Regions from separate parts of the Klebsiella sp. CSG-1 genome, predicted to be linked through region 3. Evidence: predicted binding sites of a transcription regulator. Region 3 holds the regulator's gene; each other region holds the start of a gene.
The links. The regulator PurR, encoded in region 3, represses purine synthesis genes. The targets are predictions, from matches to a motif close to CANGCAAACGTTTGCNTG.

Region 1: a site for PurR is predicted at 2,400-2,417, ahead of tusA (sulfurtransferase TusA). Genes of this name have one in related genera too.
Region 2: a site for PurR is predicted at 2,470-2,487, ahead of AC007G_RS13475 (NCS2 family permease). Genes of this name have one in related genera too.
Region 4: a site for PurR is predicted at 1,598-1,615, ahead of glyA (serine hydroxymethyltransferase). Genes of this name have one in related genera too.

The regions. Positions count from the first base shown of each region.
Region 1 covers NZ_JBWNLD010000005.1:372,392-376,605, reverse strand. Annotated here, with positions in the region: gene zntA (Zn(II)/Cd(II)/Pb(II) translocating P-type ATPase ZntA) at 1-1,970, shown strand, start outside; gene tusA (sulfurtransferase TusA) at 2,096-2,341, opposite strand; gene AC007G_RS15005 (7-cyano-7-deazaguanine/7-aminomethyl-7-deazaguanine transporter) at 2,678-3,343, shown strand; gene AC007G_RS15000 (DcrB family lipoprotein) at 3,417-3,974, shown strand; gene AC007G_RS14995 (MFS transporter) at 3,975-4,214, opposite strand, start outside.
Region 2 covers NZ_JBWNLD010000005.1:36,274-40,487, reverse strand. Annotated here, with positions in the region: gene AC007G_RS13485 (4'-phosphopantetheinyl transferase family protein) at 11-595, shown strand; partial or broken gene AC007G_RS13480 (hypothetical protein) at 633-942, shown strand; gene AC007G_RS13475 (NCS2 family permease) at 998-2,335, opposite strand; gene yieH (6-phosphogluconate phosphatase) at 2,504-3,169, shown strand; gene phoU (phosphate signaling complex protein PhoU) at 3,267-3,992, opposite strand; gene pstB (phosphate ABC transporter ATP-binding protein PstB) at 4,044-4,214, opposite strand, start outside.
Region 3 covers NZ_JBWNLD010000009.1:24,690-28,903, reverse strand. Annotated here, with positions in the region: gene punC (purine nucleoside transporter PunC) at 1-1,110, opposite strand, end outside; gene punR (DNA-binding transcriptional activator PunR) at 1,220-2,131, shown strand; gene purR (HTH-type transcriptional repressor PurR) at 2,150-3,175, opposite strand; gene cydH (cytochrome bd-I oxidase subunit CydH) at 3,471-3,560, shown strand; gene AC007G_RS20290 (MFS transporter) at 3,724-4,214, shown strand, end outside.
Region 4 covers NZ_JBWNLD010000013.1:36,608-40,821, forward strand. Annotated here, with positions in the region: gene glnB (nitrogen regulatory protein P-II) at 1-123, shown strand, start outside; gene hmpA (NO-inducible flavohemoprotein) at 217-1,407, opposite strand; gene glyA (serine hydroxymethyltransferase) at 1,731-2,984, shown strand; gene AC007G_RS24055 (DoxX family protein) at 3,053-3,475, opposite strand; gene AC007G_RS24060 (ROK family transcriptional regulator) at 3,549-4,214, opposite strand, start outside.

The sequences.
Region 1 (4,214 bases), on a different contig from region 3:
TCAACCAGGTACAGGTTCTGTTTGCCACCGAAAAACTGCTGGTCAACGCCGATGCCGATATCCGCGCTGCCGTCGAAAGTGCGGTACGTGCCGCGGGCTATACGCTGCGCGATGAAAGCGCCCCGCCGCCGGAAACCTCGCCTCTGCGCGAGAACCTGCCGCTGATAACGCTGGTACTACTGATGGCGCTGAGCTGGGGTCTGGAGCAGTTCAACCACCCCTTCGGCGAGCTGGCATTCATTGCCACCACGCTTGTGGGCCTGTGGCCCGTCGCTCGTCAGGCTCTGCGCCTGATCCGCAGCGGTAGCTGGTTTGCCATTGAAACACTGATGAGCGTCGCCGCCATCGGGGCGCTGTTTATCGGCGCAACGGCCGAAGCCGCGATGGTGCTACTGCTGTTTATGGTTGGCGAGCGTCTTGAAGGCTGGGCGGCCAGCCGTGCCCGCCAGGGGGTAAGCGCGCTGATGGCGTTAAAACCCGATACCGCCACTCGTCTGCGTGACGGCGTGCGGGAAACCGTCGCCCAGCGCGATCTCCGCCCTGGAGACATCATTGAAGTCGCAGCAGGTGGTCGCTTGCCTGCTGATGGCCAGCTGCGCACGCCGTTCGCCAGCTTCGATGAAAGTGCCTTAACCGGTGAGTCGGTGCCGGTCGAGCGCCGGTCCGGCGAACGCGTGGCGGCAGGCGCCACCAGCGTCGACCGTCTGGTTCAACTGACGGTGATTTCCGAGCCGGGCGACAGCGCCATTGACCGTATTCTGAAGCTGATTGAAGAGGCAGAGGAACGTCGGGCACCCATTGAACGCTTTATCGATCGCTTCAGCCGGATTTACACGCCGGCCATTATGGTCGTCGCCCTGCTGGTCGCCATCGTACCGCCGCTGTTCTTTGCCGCCGCCTGGCTGCCGTGGATCTACAAAGGTCTGACGCTGCTGCTGATCGGCTGTCCTTGTGCGCTGGTTATTTCCACTCCGGCGGCCATTACTTCCGGGCTGGCGGTGGCGTCGCGTCACGGTGCCCTGATTAAAGGCGGCGCAGCGCTTGAGCAACTGGGTCGCATACGTCAGGTGGCTTTTGATAAGACCGGGACGCTAACCGTCGGCCAACCGCGCGTCACCGCTGCAATCGCCCTGAATGACGTGGATGAAGATGGCCTGCTGGCACTGGCGGCGGCAGTAGAACAAGGCTCCAGCCACCCGCTGGCGCAGGCCATCGTGCGCGAAGCCCAGCAGCGCCAGCTGACGATTCCGTCTGCCCGCGGTCAGCGCGCGCTGGCGGGTTCGGGTATTGAAGCCGAGGTTGACGGTCGTCAGATACTGATTTGCGCGGCAGGCAATGACGCCGCCGCAGAGCATGAGGCGCAGATTCAGCAGCTGGAGAGCGCGGGTCAGACGGTTGTGCTGGTACTGCGCGAACAGTCTCTGCTCGGCATTCTGGCGCTGCAGGATACGCTGCGCGATGACGCCCGTCAGGCGGTCGACGATCTGCATCGTCTGGGGGTGCAGGGCGTCATTCTGACCGGCGATAACCCGCGTGCGGCTGCCGCCATTGCCGGGGAGCTGGGGCTGGAATTCCGTGCCGGACTGCTGCCGGCCGATAAAGTCGAGGCGGTCACGGCGCTCAATGCCGCTGCGCCGCTGGCCATGGTCGGTGACGGAATTAATGACGCGCCGGCAATGAAGGCCGCCACCATTGGTATCGCCATGGGCAGCGGAACCGACGTGGCGCTGGAAACCGCCGATGCCGCCCTGACGCATAACCGCTTAACCGGTCTGGCGCAGATGATTGACCTGGCCCGCGCCACCCACGCCAATATTCGGCAGAACATTGCGATTGCGCTTGGCTTAAAGGGGATTTTCCTTATCACCACGCTGCTCGGATTGACCGGGCTGTGGCTGGCGGTGCTGGCCGATACGGGGGCAACGGTGCTGGTGACCGCTAACGCCCTGCGACTGTTACGTAAGAAATAAGCGGAAAGACCCCGGTGGCGCGCTGCTTACCGGGGCTACGGGAGCGTGCGGTCTTTGGATTTTGTAGCCCGGACAGGGGCGCAGCCCCGCCTCCGGGAAAGGCCGTGCGGCACGTAAACCCGTGCTTAATGGCTTTTACGAATCAGATAGCGGTAGGGCAGCGCCGCGGTTTCTTGCGCCAGCAGCTCATGCTCCATAAAGCGGCAAAAACCCGGAATATCGCGGGTTGTCGCCGGATCGTCGGCGATAATCAGCAGCGTTTCGCCCACCGGCATGGTACGTACGGTCTTACGCACCATCATTACCGGCTCCGGGCAACGCAGGCCCTGAGCGTCCAGAGTGTGGTCAGGGCTGGAGAAAAGTTCGGTCATTTTTATCTCACATCAACAAAACGGCCCTAGTTTACCCCCACTTTTCCGCTACGCAAGTCAGGTTAACGTTTGCGCGAAAAACAACCATTGCAATACCCGCTCAACGCAGTATCATTCTGCCGCTTCAAACTGGTACTCGCGCGTTGGCAAGCCACGGCACGAGTATTGATTTATTGGGTTCCCTCACCCCAACTCTCTGGTCCTGAATCATTCGAGTTGCAGAAAGGCGATACCGCAGTGAATTCCCGAGGGCTTACCCAGGTAAGCGACTGGAATACACGAGGAGAGTCAACGAATCTGCAGTCTGAAGGATAACGGGCATAAAAAGGTCACAATATGAATCCGTTTACAACGTCACAGCGTCAAAAAGCGCTGGTCTGGCTTTCTCTTTTTCATTTGCTGGTTATCACCTCCAGCAACTATCTGGTGCAGCTCCCGATCACCATTTTTGGTTTTCATACCACCTGGGGCGCATTCAGCTTTCCGTTTATCTTCCTCGCCACCGATCTGACGGTGCGGATTTTCGGCGCGCCGCTGGCACGACGCATTATCCTGGCGGTGATGGTCCCGGCGCTGCTGATCTCCTATGGCATCTCGTCCCTGTTTTATATGGGCGAGTGGCAAGGCTTTGCCGCGCTGACCCACTTTAACCTGTTCGTCGCCCGTATCGCCGCCGCCAGTTTCATGGCCTACGCGCTGGGCCAGATCCTCGATGTCCACGTCTTTAACCGCCTGCGGCAAAACCGCCGCTGGTGGCTGGCGCCGACTGCCTCGACCCTGTTCGGCAACGTCAGCGATACCCTGGCCTTTTTCTTCATCGCTTTCTGGCGCAGTCCGGACCCGTTTATGGCAGCGAACTGGGGAGAAATCGCGATTGTCGACTACAGCTTCAAGGTACTGATTAGCATTGTTTTCTTCCTGCCGATGTATGGCATGTTGTTGAATATGCTGCTGAAAAAACTGGCAGATAAATCTGATTTATCCGCATTGCAGCCAGGTTAAGAGTACTCGCAGGTTGATGTGATAAGATAAGCGAATGAGCCGTTAATGGCCGTTTATCGAAAGGAAGATGTCAATGCGCAATTTGGTTAAATATGTCGGTATTGGCCTGCTGGTTATGGGGCTCGCGGCCTGTGATAACAGCGACACAAAAACGCCGACTGCCGGGGCAGCTGCGGAAAGCAACGCCAGCGGACAAACTATCAGCCTGCTGGACGGTAAGCTGAGTTTTTCCCTGCCAGCAGGAATGACCGATCAGAGCGGCAAGCTGGGTACCCAGGCCAACAACATGCACGTCTATTCTGACGTCACCGGACAGAAAGCGGTGATCGTGATTGTTGGCGACAGCACCAATGAAGAATTGAGCGTGCTGGCTCAGCGCCTGGAAGATCAGCAGCGCAGCCGCGATCCGCAACTGCAGGTTGTCACCAATAAATCGATTGATATCAAAGGCCACACGCTGCAGCAGCTGGACAGCATCATCTCCGCCAAAGGCCAGACCGCCTGGTCTTCCGTGATTCTCGGCAAGGTTGACGATAAGCTGCTGACCCTGCAGATCACGCTGCCGGCAGACAACCAGCAGCAGGCGCAAAGCGCGGCTGAAAACATCATCAACACCCTCGTCATCCAGTAACTACTGGCCTGACGTAGCGGCCTCCGGCGCCACCGCCGGGGGCCGTTTTTTTAACCGCCAACTCAACAACAGCGCCACCGCCACCAGCCCCGCCGCCGCCAGATAAATGGTGGAAATCCCGCCCCATGCCATCAGCAGCCCGGCCAGCGGCCCGGTGATGCCTAAAGACAGATCCATAAATACCGTATAGGTCGCCAGCGCCGAGCCCTGATTTTGCTGCGGCACCGCCTTCACCGCCAC
Region 2 (4,214 bases), on a different contig from region 3:
ACTGTTGTTTATGCTGTATGGCATTAGTGAGCTCCCCGAAATCATCAGAGAAGATAACGGCAGGCCCGTTTTTCGCGATCCCCACCTGCCCCGATTTTCCATTTCCTATGCCGGAAACATTGTCGGCGTGAGCTTGACGACGGAAGGTGATTGCGGACTGGATATGGAGCTTCAGCACGCCTCACGCGGCGTCCACCCGCTGTACGATGCCAACCGCTACGTGTTCAACAGCAATGAGAATTTATGGATTAACATCCAGCACGACCCTGACGAAGCGCGCGCCCAGCTGGTGGCGCTGCGCCGGAGCGTGCTGAAGTTAACCGCTGAAGCGCCCGTTCGTCTGCAGCTGCTACCCGGCGCGGGCCGACTGCGAACCACCAACATGCAGCCTGTTGAAGCCCTGTGCGATGCGGAAACGATACTGGTCTGGTCGATTGCCGCCACGCCGGCCATCGGCCCGCTTAAAGTCTGGGAATACAATTGTCAGGAAGGCTGGCGTAGTCTGCCGGACGCACAGATGCGAGCAAAGGAGTCCTCTGCCCGTCTGATGCGCTTTACCAGCCTGCCCATAGAAAAAGCACTCTCCCTCAACTGACCGGTCTGTCCGGCCATCATGATGCAAAGGAGCAATCATGTCTGATACGTTGAAAGTTGTTACGCTACTCGGAAGTCTGCGCAAGGGGTCTTTTAATGGCATGGTTGCACGCACCCTGCCTGGCATTGCGCCGGCGGGCATGGAGATCGTCGCGCTGCCAGTATCACCTGCGTCAAATTCTGGTGTTCCTCGATGCGATGGTGATGAACAAGCCTGAGTTTATGGGCGGCGTGATTCAGAACAAGGTCGATCCGCAATCGGGAGAGGTGGTCGATCAGAGCACGCTCGACCATTTAAGTGGGCAGCTGAGCGCCTTTGCCGAGTATATTCAGCGAGTAAAAGCGTAAAAAAAAGCCCGGCATCGCTGCCGGGCTTTTTCATTATGCACGACATGCACGACGCTTAGTGCGCATCGATAAACACAATTTTCAGTACGAACAGCAGCGAGACGATAATCACGCACGGGCTGAGGTCGCGCAGGCGACCGGTACCAATCTTCATCACGCAGTAAGAGATAAAGCCTAACGCAATCCCCTCGGTAATCGAGAAGCTGAACGGCATCATCACCGCGGTCACAAAGGCCGGCACCGCTTCCGTCAGGTCGTCCCACTTCACGCGCGACAGGCTGGATGTCATCAGTACGCCCACATAGATCAGCGCACCTGCTGCGGCATACGCCGGCACCATGCCGGCCAGCGGCGACAGGAAGATCACCAGCAGGAACAGAATCCCCACCACCACCGCCGTCAGACCGGTACGTCCGCCCACGGAAACACCGGAAGAGGATTCGATATAGGCGGTCACAGACGAGGTGCCGATAAAGGACCCTGCCACCGATGAGATACTGTCAACAAACAGCGCCTGCTTCATCCGCGGGAATTTGCCTTTTTCATCGGCCAGGCCGGCTTTGTCGGTCACGCCGATCAGAGTTCCGGAGGAGTCGAACAGGTTGACCAGCATAAAGGAGAAGATGATACCCGCCAGACCGAGATTAAAGGAGCCGGCCAAATCAACATGGCCAATCACCGATGTAATGCTCGGCGGAGCGGAAACAATACCGGTGTAGTGAACATCACCCAGAATCCAGCCCAGCAGCGTCGTAACGATGATGGAGACCAGTACCGCAGCATGAATGTTACGGGAAGCGAGAATAGCGATAATAAAGAAGCCGAGAATCCCCAGCAGCACGCTGTGGGAGGTCAGGTTGCCGATGCTCACCAGGGTGTCTTTGTTTGCGACAATCACGCCGGCATTTTTCAGCCCCATCATGCCGATAAACAACCCAATACCGCTGGTGATCCCCACGCGCAGGCTGACGGGAATATTGGCGATCATCCAGTAGCGTACGCGGAAAATAGTCAGCAGCAGCAGACCAACGGCGCCCCAGAAAATAGCCCCCATCCCCACCTGCCACGGCAGCCCCATCGCCTGGACGACGACAAAAGCGAAGAAGGCATTCAGCCCCATTGCCGGCGCCAGCGCAACCGGCAGGTTAGCAAACAGCCCCATCAAAATACTACCGAAGGCGGCGATCAGACAGGTCGTCACAAAGACAGCGCTGGTATCCATACCCGCTACGCCAAGAATTTGTGGGTTAACGAAAACAATGTAGACCATTGTCAAAAAGGTGGTGAAACCTGCTATCGCTTCGGTACGTGCCGTCGTGCCGTGTTCACGTAGTTTGAATACGCGCTCCAGCAGACCCTGGCCAGAAGACTGGCTGGTTTGTTGTTGACTCATTATCGGTTTCCGAACAAAAGGAGGGAAAATTCGTCGCTATCCTATACCAAAATGCGACACCGGGGGCAGTTGTATGGTAATTTTTTTCATTGAATTTGCTTATACGGCAACGATTGCGTCTTGTGAATAGGCAGGACGAAAACGTTAACTTGTTAAAATGGAAACGGCATGTCCCAAATAGAAGCCCTGTTTTTCGACTGCGACGGCACGCTGGTCGACAGCGAAGTGATCTGTTCCCGCGCCTATGTTCACATGTTCAAAGCGTTCGGCATTACCCTGGATTTAGACGAGATTTTTAAGCGTTTCAAAGGCGTAAAGCTCTACGAGATCATTGATACCATCAACGAAGAGCACGGCGTTAATCTACAAAAACCAGAGCTCGAACCCCTCTACCGCGCCGAAGTCGCGCGCCTGTTTGATTCTGAACTGGAAGCGATTGCAGGAGCGGAAACGCTGCTGGATGCGGTCAGCGTGCCAATGTGCGTGGTCTCTAACGGCCCGGTCAGTAAAATGCAGCACTCGCTGGGAAGAACCGGCATGTTGCGCCATTTTCCCGACCGACTGTACAGCGGTTACGATATTCAGCGCTGGAAACCCGATCCGGCACTGATGTTCCATGCAGCAAAGGCCATGAACGTTAACGTCGAAAACTGCATTCTGGTGGATGATTCCAGCGCAGGCGCTCAGTCCGGGATTGAGGCAGGAATGGAAGTCTTTTACTTCTGCGCCGACTCGCACAACAAACCGATCGATCATCCAAAAGTGACGACCTTTACTGATTTGGCACAGCTGCCCGCGCTGTGGAAAGCCCGTGGATGGAATATTACGCGTTAATGAAAAAAGCCGGATGGCGCTAGCGCTTATCCGGCCTACAGGATCCGTGGTGTTGAAGGCCCGGTAAGCGTAGCGCCTCCGGGCATTTTACGGCGGATCACTCTTTCGGGTCTTTACCCGCCAGCAGCTTATCCAGCTCATCGCCACCAACGTGGCGGAAATCCTGGCCTTTGACGAAGTAGAAAATATATTCGCAAATATTCTGGCAGCGGTCGCCGATACGCTCGATAGAACGGGCGCAGAACAGTGCGGTCAGCACGCTTGGAATCGTACGTGAATCTTCCATCATATAGGTCATCAGCTGACGCACGATGCCCTCATATTCCTGATCCACCTTCTTATCTTCGCGATAGATACGCACCGCCTCATCGAGATCCATGCGAGCAAAGGCATCCAGCACGTCATGCAGCATCTGCACGGTATGACGCCCCAGCGATTCCAGGCTCACCAGCAGCGGCTGGTGCTGCTGGGAGAACTTCTCCAGCGCGGTACGGCAAATTTTATCCGCCACGTCACCGATACGTTCCAGCTCGGCTATAGTCTTGATAATTGCCATGACTAAACGCAGATCGCTGGCGGTTGGCTGACGCTTGGCGATGATACGCACGCAGGCTTCATCAATGGCCACTTCCATCATGTTGACCTGCTTATCGCCGTCAATCACGCGTTTTGCCAGATCGCTGTCCTGATTGTGCATCGCGGTGATGGCATCAGACAGCTGCTGTTCCACCAGCCCACCCATGGTCAACACCTGAGTGCGGATATACTCCAGTTCTGCATTGAACTGGCCAGAAATATGTTTGTTAAGATTTAGGTTGTCCATGGTGTCTCCTGAATGCCCAACGGGTTAGATCCTGTGAAAGCAGAAGGGCAATCAACCGTAGCGGCCAGTAATATAATCTTCAGTTTGTTTCTTCGCGGGCTTGGTAAACAGATCGTCCGTGTTACTGAATTCAATCAGCTCGCCAAGATACATAAATGCCGTATGGTCTGAACAACGCGCAGCCTGCTGCATGTTGTGGGTAACGATAACGACGGTGTAGTC
Region 3 (4,214 bases):
AGAGACCAGCATCACGCTGGTGGTAGTGAGCAGCGGCGTGGCAATCAGCGCGGAAACCAGCAGACTGGTCAGGAAGCACAGACCAAGCTGCAGCGTGTTCTGCAGCGCGGCGGCACGACCGGTCGCCTGCGGGAACGGCTTCAGCGCCTGGGCGACAACAATCGGGTAGATCCCGCCATTGACAATGGCCATCACGCAGAAGGGAATCATCACCGCAATAATTGAGACATCTTCAACCAGACCAACCATCCAGGTGGCAGCCACGCTGACGGCGAAAATCACCAGCAGCCAGGGCAGCAGCTGTTGGCCTTGCCATTTCTGCAGCGCCGCGCGGCATCCATAGCCACCGATTAAAAAGGCGATTGTCTGCGGAACATAGCTAAGACCGATAGCGGTCGGGCTGTAGCCCATCTCATGGAGAATAAACGGCGACCCGGTTAACCAGGCAAAAAAGCTGGCGGAGCAGGCGGCGTAAATCAGCACGTTGCCGCTGTATTCGCGCGAGCGCAGCAGCGTCAGAAAGGTCAGCTTCTCGCGGACGTCACCCTGCGGCCTGACGACCGGCTTCAGGCGCAGGGCGGGCACCATCAGCAGCAGGGCGATGGCAAAAAGGGTGGCAAAAATGGCCTGCCATTCCAGATGGGCAAGCAGCCAGCTGCCGAGCAACGGCGCCAGAGCCGGCGATAAACCCACCAGCGGCATAATGGTGGCGAAAATACGGTTAGTGCGCTGAGCTGGATAATAATCGGTGACCATCGCCTGCCAGGTCACCGCCGCCGCGCAGACGCCGATCGCCTGGATAAAGCGCAGCACCAGCATCAGAGTGGCGTCACGCACCCACAGCATTCCCAGACAGCTGATAGCGAAGATCGCCAGCCCGGTTAGCAGAATCGGTTTACGTCCGTAGCGGTCCGAGAGCGGGCCCCAGAACAGCTGCCCGATGGCGAAGCCGGCGAGGAACAGGCTCAGACTGGCGCTGACCGACGCTGCAGAAGTATTGAGATCTTGCTGGATGGCCGAAAAGGCCGGCAGATACATGTCGGTAGCGAGGAAACCCAGCACGCTGAGTCCCGCCAGCCACACTAAAAATCCTTTCCCGGGTTGTTGCATAACATTCTCTTATAGATGCAGGTATGATGCCGCAGAGTGTAGGGAGTGCATTCTGGCTTGTGAAACGCTAATATTTGCTACATGCGTTCAAAATTTTTGCAGGCAGAATATGTGGTCCGAATACTCACTCGAAGTTGTTGATGCTGTCGCCCGCAACGGCAGCTTTAGCGCCGCGGCGCAGGAGCTGCACCGCGTACCTTCGGCGGTCAGTTATACCGTACGTCAGCTGGAGGAGTGGCTGGCGGTACCGCTTTTTGAACGCCGCCATCGCGATGTCGAATTGACCACCGCCGGGCTCTGGTTTTTACAGGAAGGACGATCTGTTATCAAAAAAATGCAGATCACCCGCCAGCAGTGTCAGCAGATAGCCAACGGCTGGCGTGGTCAGCTGTCGATAGCCGTGGATGACATTGTTAAACCGGCCCGTATGCGCCAGATGATTGTTGATTTTTATCGTCACTTTCCCGATGTCGAGCTGATTGTTTTTCAGGAGGTTTTCAACGGTGTCTGGGACGCGCTGGCCGACGGACGCGTGGAACTGGCTATCGGGGCAACCCGTTCGATTCCGGTGGGGGGACGCTACGCCTTTCGCGATATGGGGATGTTGAGCTGGCATTGCGTGGTGGCGAGCCATCATCCTCTGGCGCAGATGAGCGGGCCGCTCAGCGATGATGTGTTGCGCAACTGGCCGTCGCTGGTCAGGGAGGACACCTCCCGCTCGCTACCAAAACGCACGACCTGGCTACTGGACAATCAGAAAAGGGTGGTGGTGCCGGACTGGGAATCCTCGGCCACCTGCCTCTCGGCGGGATTGTGCGTAGGGATGGTGCCGAGCCATTTTGCTCGCCCGTGGATTGACCGCGGTGAATGGACCGCGCTGGCGCTGGAAAACCCGTTCCCGGACGCCGCGTGCTGCCTGACCTGGCAGCAGAGCGACACGTCACCGGCGCTGTCGTGGCTACTGGATTATCTGGGGGACAGTGAAACGTTAAACCGGGAGTGGCTGCGGGCGCCGGAGTAACCGGCGCCGCACGGGCGATTAGCGACGGTAGTCGACGAACGGGCCGTCTACGACGGAGCGGCGCTCTACCAGCCGCGGGTGAACCTCGATCGACTGTGACTCTTCGCGCTTGTTGACGATACGATCCATCAGCATATTGAAGGCCGCTTCCCCCAGCGAATCTTTCGGCTGGTGGATGGTGGTCAGCGCCGGGCTGAAATAGCGGGCGTTACGCACGTTATCATACCCGATCAGCGAAATGTCCTGCGGCACGCGTAGCCCCATCTCATCCGCAGCGCAGATTGCGCCCATCGCCATGATGTCGCCGCCGCAGAAGACCGCCGTCGGGCGATGCTGCTGGCTGAGGATCTGCTGCATTGCGCGGTAGCCGGATTCAGGCTCGAAGTCTCCCTGCACAATCCAGCTTTCCGGAACGGCGATCTGCGCTTCTTCCATGGCTTTCATAAAGCCCGCCAGGCGCCCGGCGCCGGTGTTACGCTCCAGCGGACCCGGGATCACGCCGATTTCACGATGGCCGCGTTCCACCAGATAGCGACCGGCCATATAACCGCCCTCAAAGGCGTTATCGATGACCGAATCGGTAAAGTCGGCTTTGGATTCACCCCAGTCCATTACCACCATCGGAATATGGCGGTACTCTTCCAGCATGCTGAGCACCGATTCCGGATATTCAGAACACATAACCAGCAGGCCGTCGACGCGCTTTTGCGCCATCATCGACAGATAGGCCTGCTGCTTTTCGAGATCGTTCCACGCATTGCCCAGAATCAGGGTATAGCCTTTCTGGAAACAGCTCTTTTCTACGGCTTCAATAATCTCAGCGAAATAGGCCGCTTCGCTGCTGGTGGCCAGCAGGCCAATCGATTTGGTGTGATTAACCTTCAGGCTGCGAGCAACGGCACTGGGGGAATAGTGCAGCTCTTTGATCGCCGCCCACACGGCGTTGCGGGTTTCTTCCGCCACGAAACGGGTTTTGTTAATTACATGTGACACTGTTGTAGTGGAAACGTTTGCGCGCTTCGCTACATCTTTAATTGTTGCCATTACTTCTCACTCCAGACCTTGACCTGATCGTCTGATTATCGATACGTAAACGTTTGCCTATACACACCCTGAATACAATTTTCAACATTGCATCACGTCGGGAAAACGACACAGAACGACAGGAAGGGGTCAATGGCCGATACGCTTTCAAATTAGCGTGGGATTTTGTCCGATCTTGCGGCAAAGGGGAAGAGCAAAAATGTGCATCACCCTAAAACATGGAAGATTTTTGCGCTATATTGTGCAAAAATGAGCAAGCTCACTTTTCATGTGGGGATAACTGGGGGAAAAATTGATGGATACAGATTTAAAGTTTTCGCTGACGACAACGATTATTGTCCTGGGTCTGATCGTGGCCGCCGGCCTGACCGCGGTGCTGCACTGATTTATCCGGGGGAGAGGGCTCTTTCCCCCGATGTCCCGCCATTATTATCAATTTCGCAAAAATCTTTTGCCATTTCGTTTACTTTTGTTTTTTTGTGATTGATGTCATGCTTTTGACTTCTGATGAGATACCGTCGCCGATGACGGTCTGCTGGAGTCATTGAATGAAAATCAACTTTCCCTTGTTAGCGCTGGCGATAGGCGCGTTTGGTATTGGCACCACGGAGTTTTCCCCGATGGGGCTGCTGCCGGTGATTGCCAAAGGTGTCGACGTGTCAATTCCGGCGGCGGGAATGCTGATCAGCGCGTATGCGATCGGCGTGATGGTCGGTGCGCCGCTGATGACTTTGCTGCTCTCTCATCGCGCGCGCAGAAATGCGCTGATTTTTCTGATGGCTATCTTTACGCTGGGGAACATTCTCTCCTCAATGGCGCCGGATTACACCACGCTGCTGATTTCGCGCATTATCACCAGTCTTAACCACGGCGCTTTCTTTGGCCTCGGGTCGGTGGTGGCGGCGAGCGTGGTGCCGAAACACAAACAGGCCAGCGCGGTGGCGACCATGTTCATGGGCTTGACTATCGCTAATATTGGCGGCGTTCCGGCGGCGACATGGCTTGGCGAGACCATCGGCTGGCGGATGTCGTTCCTCGC
Region 4 (4,214 bases), on a different contig from region 3:
TGCGTGGATACCATTATCCGCACGGCGCAGACCGGTAAAATCGGTGACGGTAAGATCTTCGTCTTTGACGTCGCCCGCGTGATTCGTATTCGTACCGGGGAAGAGGACGACGCGGCAATTTAAGCCGGGCCGTATTCTTATGCATCCCCCGGTCAGCTTTGCCCGACCGGGGATATCCCCGAATGGCGGCATCTCTGCCTCTTCCGGGTTATTTCATTACAGCACCTTATGCGGGCCAAAACATTCGTAGTGAATGTTGTCGCTATTGACGCCCAGCGCCACCAGCTGTTTCGCTGCATGTTGCATAAAGGCTACCGGGCCGCACAAATAGTACTGCATTTGTGGGTCACGCAGCGTGTCAGCCAGATCCGATAACATCATCAGACCTTCGCTGTTAAAGCGTGCCGCCTGGCGGTCGGCTTCTGTCGGCGTGCGATACCAGATATGGGAAGTGAATTTCGCCAGGCTGGCGCCGAGCGTTGCCACCTCGTCGGCAAACGCATGGACATCGCCATTTTCCGCCGCGTGGAACCAGTTCACCTGGGCCGCATGCTGCGTTTTTGCCAGCGTGTCGAGCATGGCCAGCATCGGTGTCTGTCCGACGCCGCCGGAAATCAGCGTAACCGGCGTTTTCGGCTCAACGGCGAGGAAGAAGTCTCCTGCCGGCGCAGCCAGATGCACAATATCCCCTTCCTGCGATGCGTTGTGCAGCCAGTTTGATACCTGGCCGCCGTTTTCGCGTTTAACCGCAATTCGGTAGCCTTTGCCATCTGGTTTGCGGGTCAGCGAATACTGACGAATTTCCTGATATTCAAACTCCTGCGGCTTCAGCCAAATCGCCAGATACTGGCCCGGCTGATAATCCGCCACCGGCTGACCGTCTACCGGCGCCAGATCGAAGCTGGTAATCAGGGCGCTACGCGGGGTTTTCTTCACGATACGAAACGCGCGCGTGCCTTCCCAACCACCGTTTTTGCTGGCGTTACCCTGGTAGATTTCAGATTCGCGTTGAATAAAGACATTGGCCAACACGCCGTAGGCTTTACCCCATGCCTCAAGCACTTCCTCGCCCGGGCTGAACATTTCGTCGAGCGTCGCCAGCAGATGGCCGCCGACAATATTGTACTGTTCTGGTTTGATCTGGAAGCTGGTGTGTTTCTGCGCGATTTTCTCAACGGCAGGCAGCAGGGCTGGCAGGTTGTCGATATTGCTGGCGTAAGCGGCAATGGCATTAAACAACGCTTCACGCTGGTCGCCGTTACGCTGGTTGCTCATGTTGAAGATCTCTTTGAGCTCCGGGTTATGGGCAAACATGCGATCGTAAAAATGGGCGGTCAGCTTAGGACCTGTTTCGACGAGCAGGGGAATAGTGGCTTTAACCGTTGCGATGGTTTGGGCGTCGAGCATAGCAGCTTCCTTCGGTGTTATTTAAATGATGTATTTTATATGCATCTTATAAAAATAACCCTGCACTGTAAATGGTTCCTTAACACTTTTCCCCGTAGTGGTAACAACATGAAGAATTCGCATCACAAACCTGAAAAGAAATCCGTTGATAATCGTTGAGTCGTTATTGCTCAAAGCCTTGTGTAATGGGGAGCCAATCGTTTGCGTAAAATCCTTTGTCAAGACCTGTTATCACAGAACGATTCGGTTATACTGTGGGCCGTCGCCCAAAAAGGCCCCCCTTTTAGAGCTGTAATCTATTGTTAGCTGAGCAGGAGATGCGGATGTTAAAGCGTGAAATGAACATTGCCGATTATGATGCCGAACTGTGGCAGGCTATGGAGCAGGAAAAAGTACGTCAGGAAGAGCACATCGAACTGATCGCCTCCGAGAACTACACCAGTCCGCGTGTTATGCAGGCACAGGGTTCTCAGCTGACCAATAAATATGCCGAAGGTTATCCGGGCAAGCGCTACTACGGCGGTTGCGAATATGTAGATATCGTTGAACAACTGGCGATTGACCGTGCAAAAGAGCTGTTCGGCGCTGACTACGCTAACGTACAGCCGCACTCCGGCTCCCAGGCTAACTTCGCGGTCTATACTGCTCTTCTGCAACCGGGCGATACCGTTCTGGGTATGAACCTGGCGCAGGGCGGTCACCTGACTCACGGCTCCCCGGTTAACTTCTCAGGCAAACTGTACAACATCATTCCTTACGGCATCGATGAGTCCGGCAAAATCGACTATGCAGACATGGCGAAGCAGGCTCAGGAACATAAGCCGAAAATGATCATCGGTGGTTTCTCTGCTTACTCCGGTATCGTTGACTGGGCAAAAATGCGTGAAATCGCTGACAGCATCGGTGCATACCTGTTCGTCGATATGGCCCACGTTGCTGGCCTGATTGCGGCGGGCGTTTACCCGAACCCGGTGCCACATGCTCACGTTGTGACGACCACTACCCACAAAACCCTGGCGGGTCCGCGCGGCGGCCTGATCCTGGCGAAAGGCGGTAGCGAAGAGCTGTACAAAAAACTGAATTCTGCCGTATTCCCTAGCGCTCAGGGCGGCCCTCTGATGCACGTTATCGCGGGTAAAGCGGTTGCGCTGAAAGAAGCGATGGAGCCAGAGTTCAAAGTCTACCAGCAGCAGGTGGCGAAAAACGCTAAAGCGATGGTTGAAGTGTTCCTGAATCGCGGCTACAAAGTGGTTTCTGGCGGTACTGAAAACCACCTGTTCCTGCTGGATCTGGTCGATAAAAACCTGACTGGTAAAGAAGCTGACGCTGCGCTGGGCCGTGCTAACATCACCGTCAATAAAAACAGCGTACCAAACGATCCGAAGAGCCCGTTTGTGACCTCCGGTATCCGTATCGGTTCTCCGGCGGTAACCCGTCGCGGCTTTAAAGAAGCGGAAGTGAAAGAGCTGGCCGGCTGGATGTGCGATGTGCTGGACAACATCAATGACGAAGCGGTCATTGAGCGCGTGAAGGGTAAAGTGCTGGATATCTGTGCACGCTTCCCGGTTTATGCGTAACGTTTAACGACGCAAGCGTAAAGAAAAAGGCCGCCAGTGCGGCCTTTTTTACGTCCGGCGTTCAGCGATTAACGACGGTCGAGGGAGATTGCGCCTGGGCCAGTGATGGCCAGAAGCAGGAAGGCTCCAGCTATACTGATATTTTTGTAGAAGTTAATCATATTGGGGAGTACTGCATCGCCGGTCATATCCCAGTAATGATGGCCAATGACGGCGGTACCGAGCGTATAAAAAATAAAGATCACCGCCAGCGGACGGGTGAAGAAACCGAGGACAATCAGGATCGCCGCCGGAACCTCCATCACAATCGCGATAATAGCCGCTAGCGTCGGAAGCGGCGCGCCGGAGGAGGCCATATATTGTACCGTACCGCTAAAACCCATCAGTTTGGGATAGCCAAATATAATAAACAGCAGTACGACGGCAATACGGGCGATCAGCAGCAGAACGGAACGGGAAGAGCCAAAGTCGAAATAGCGTAGTGTGTTCATAATCAATCCGTTGTGAAGGTGCGTGATTTAAACGTAATACACAATTTTGTGATCTGCCACATACCTTGTGCGATCAACGTAGTGTCTGCAGTTGCTCTTCTACGTACAGATAGCCAATGCCGAGTAGCTGTTCAGAACGCGTCAGCCTGCCAAACTCAATCTGTGTCGCGTGTGCCCGAGGGGAATCACCGTGATCGAAGGGATTAAAACCGGTTTGCTTTACAATAGTGGCCAACCAGTTTTCGCCGAATGCACAGCTCCGACCATAGATCCAGATTTGATTAATATTTAGAATGTTCAGGAAGTTATATAAACTCAATCCGATGGCATTGGCGGCTCTCTCTGCCCAGGCACGGATGTGTACATCACCATCTTTCCACGCATTAATCAGTGACTCTGTGGTTATTTTCTCTGGCGAAAGACCTGCATCAGGCTGCGTTTTTAACCACATCCGGGCTTGTTTTTTTAGTGCGGTAAGGGAGGCTACTGTTTCCAGGCAACCATAGCGCCCGCAGTCGCAGGCAATACCATCGGGATTAATAATGGTGTGCCCTATTTGTCCACTGCCATAAAGACTGCCGCGCCAGATCTGGTCGTTGATGACAAATGACGAGCCAATGCCGTAATCGACGTTAATGATGCAAAAATCCACTTGTGTACTGTGGTTTTGCCACTTTTCCGCCAGCGCCAGCATGGCACAGTCATTATCAACTCTTACCTGAACGCCGAGCTCTTCTTC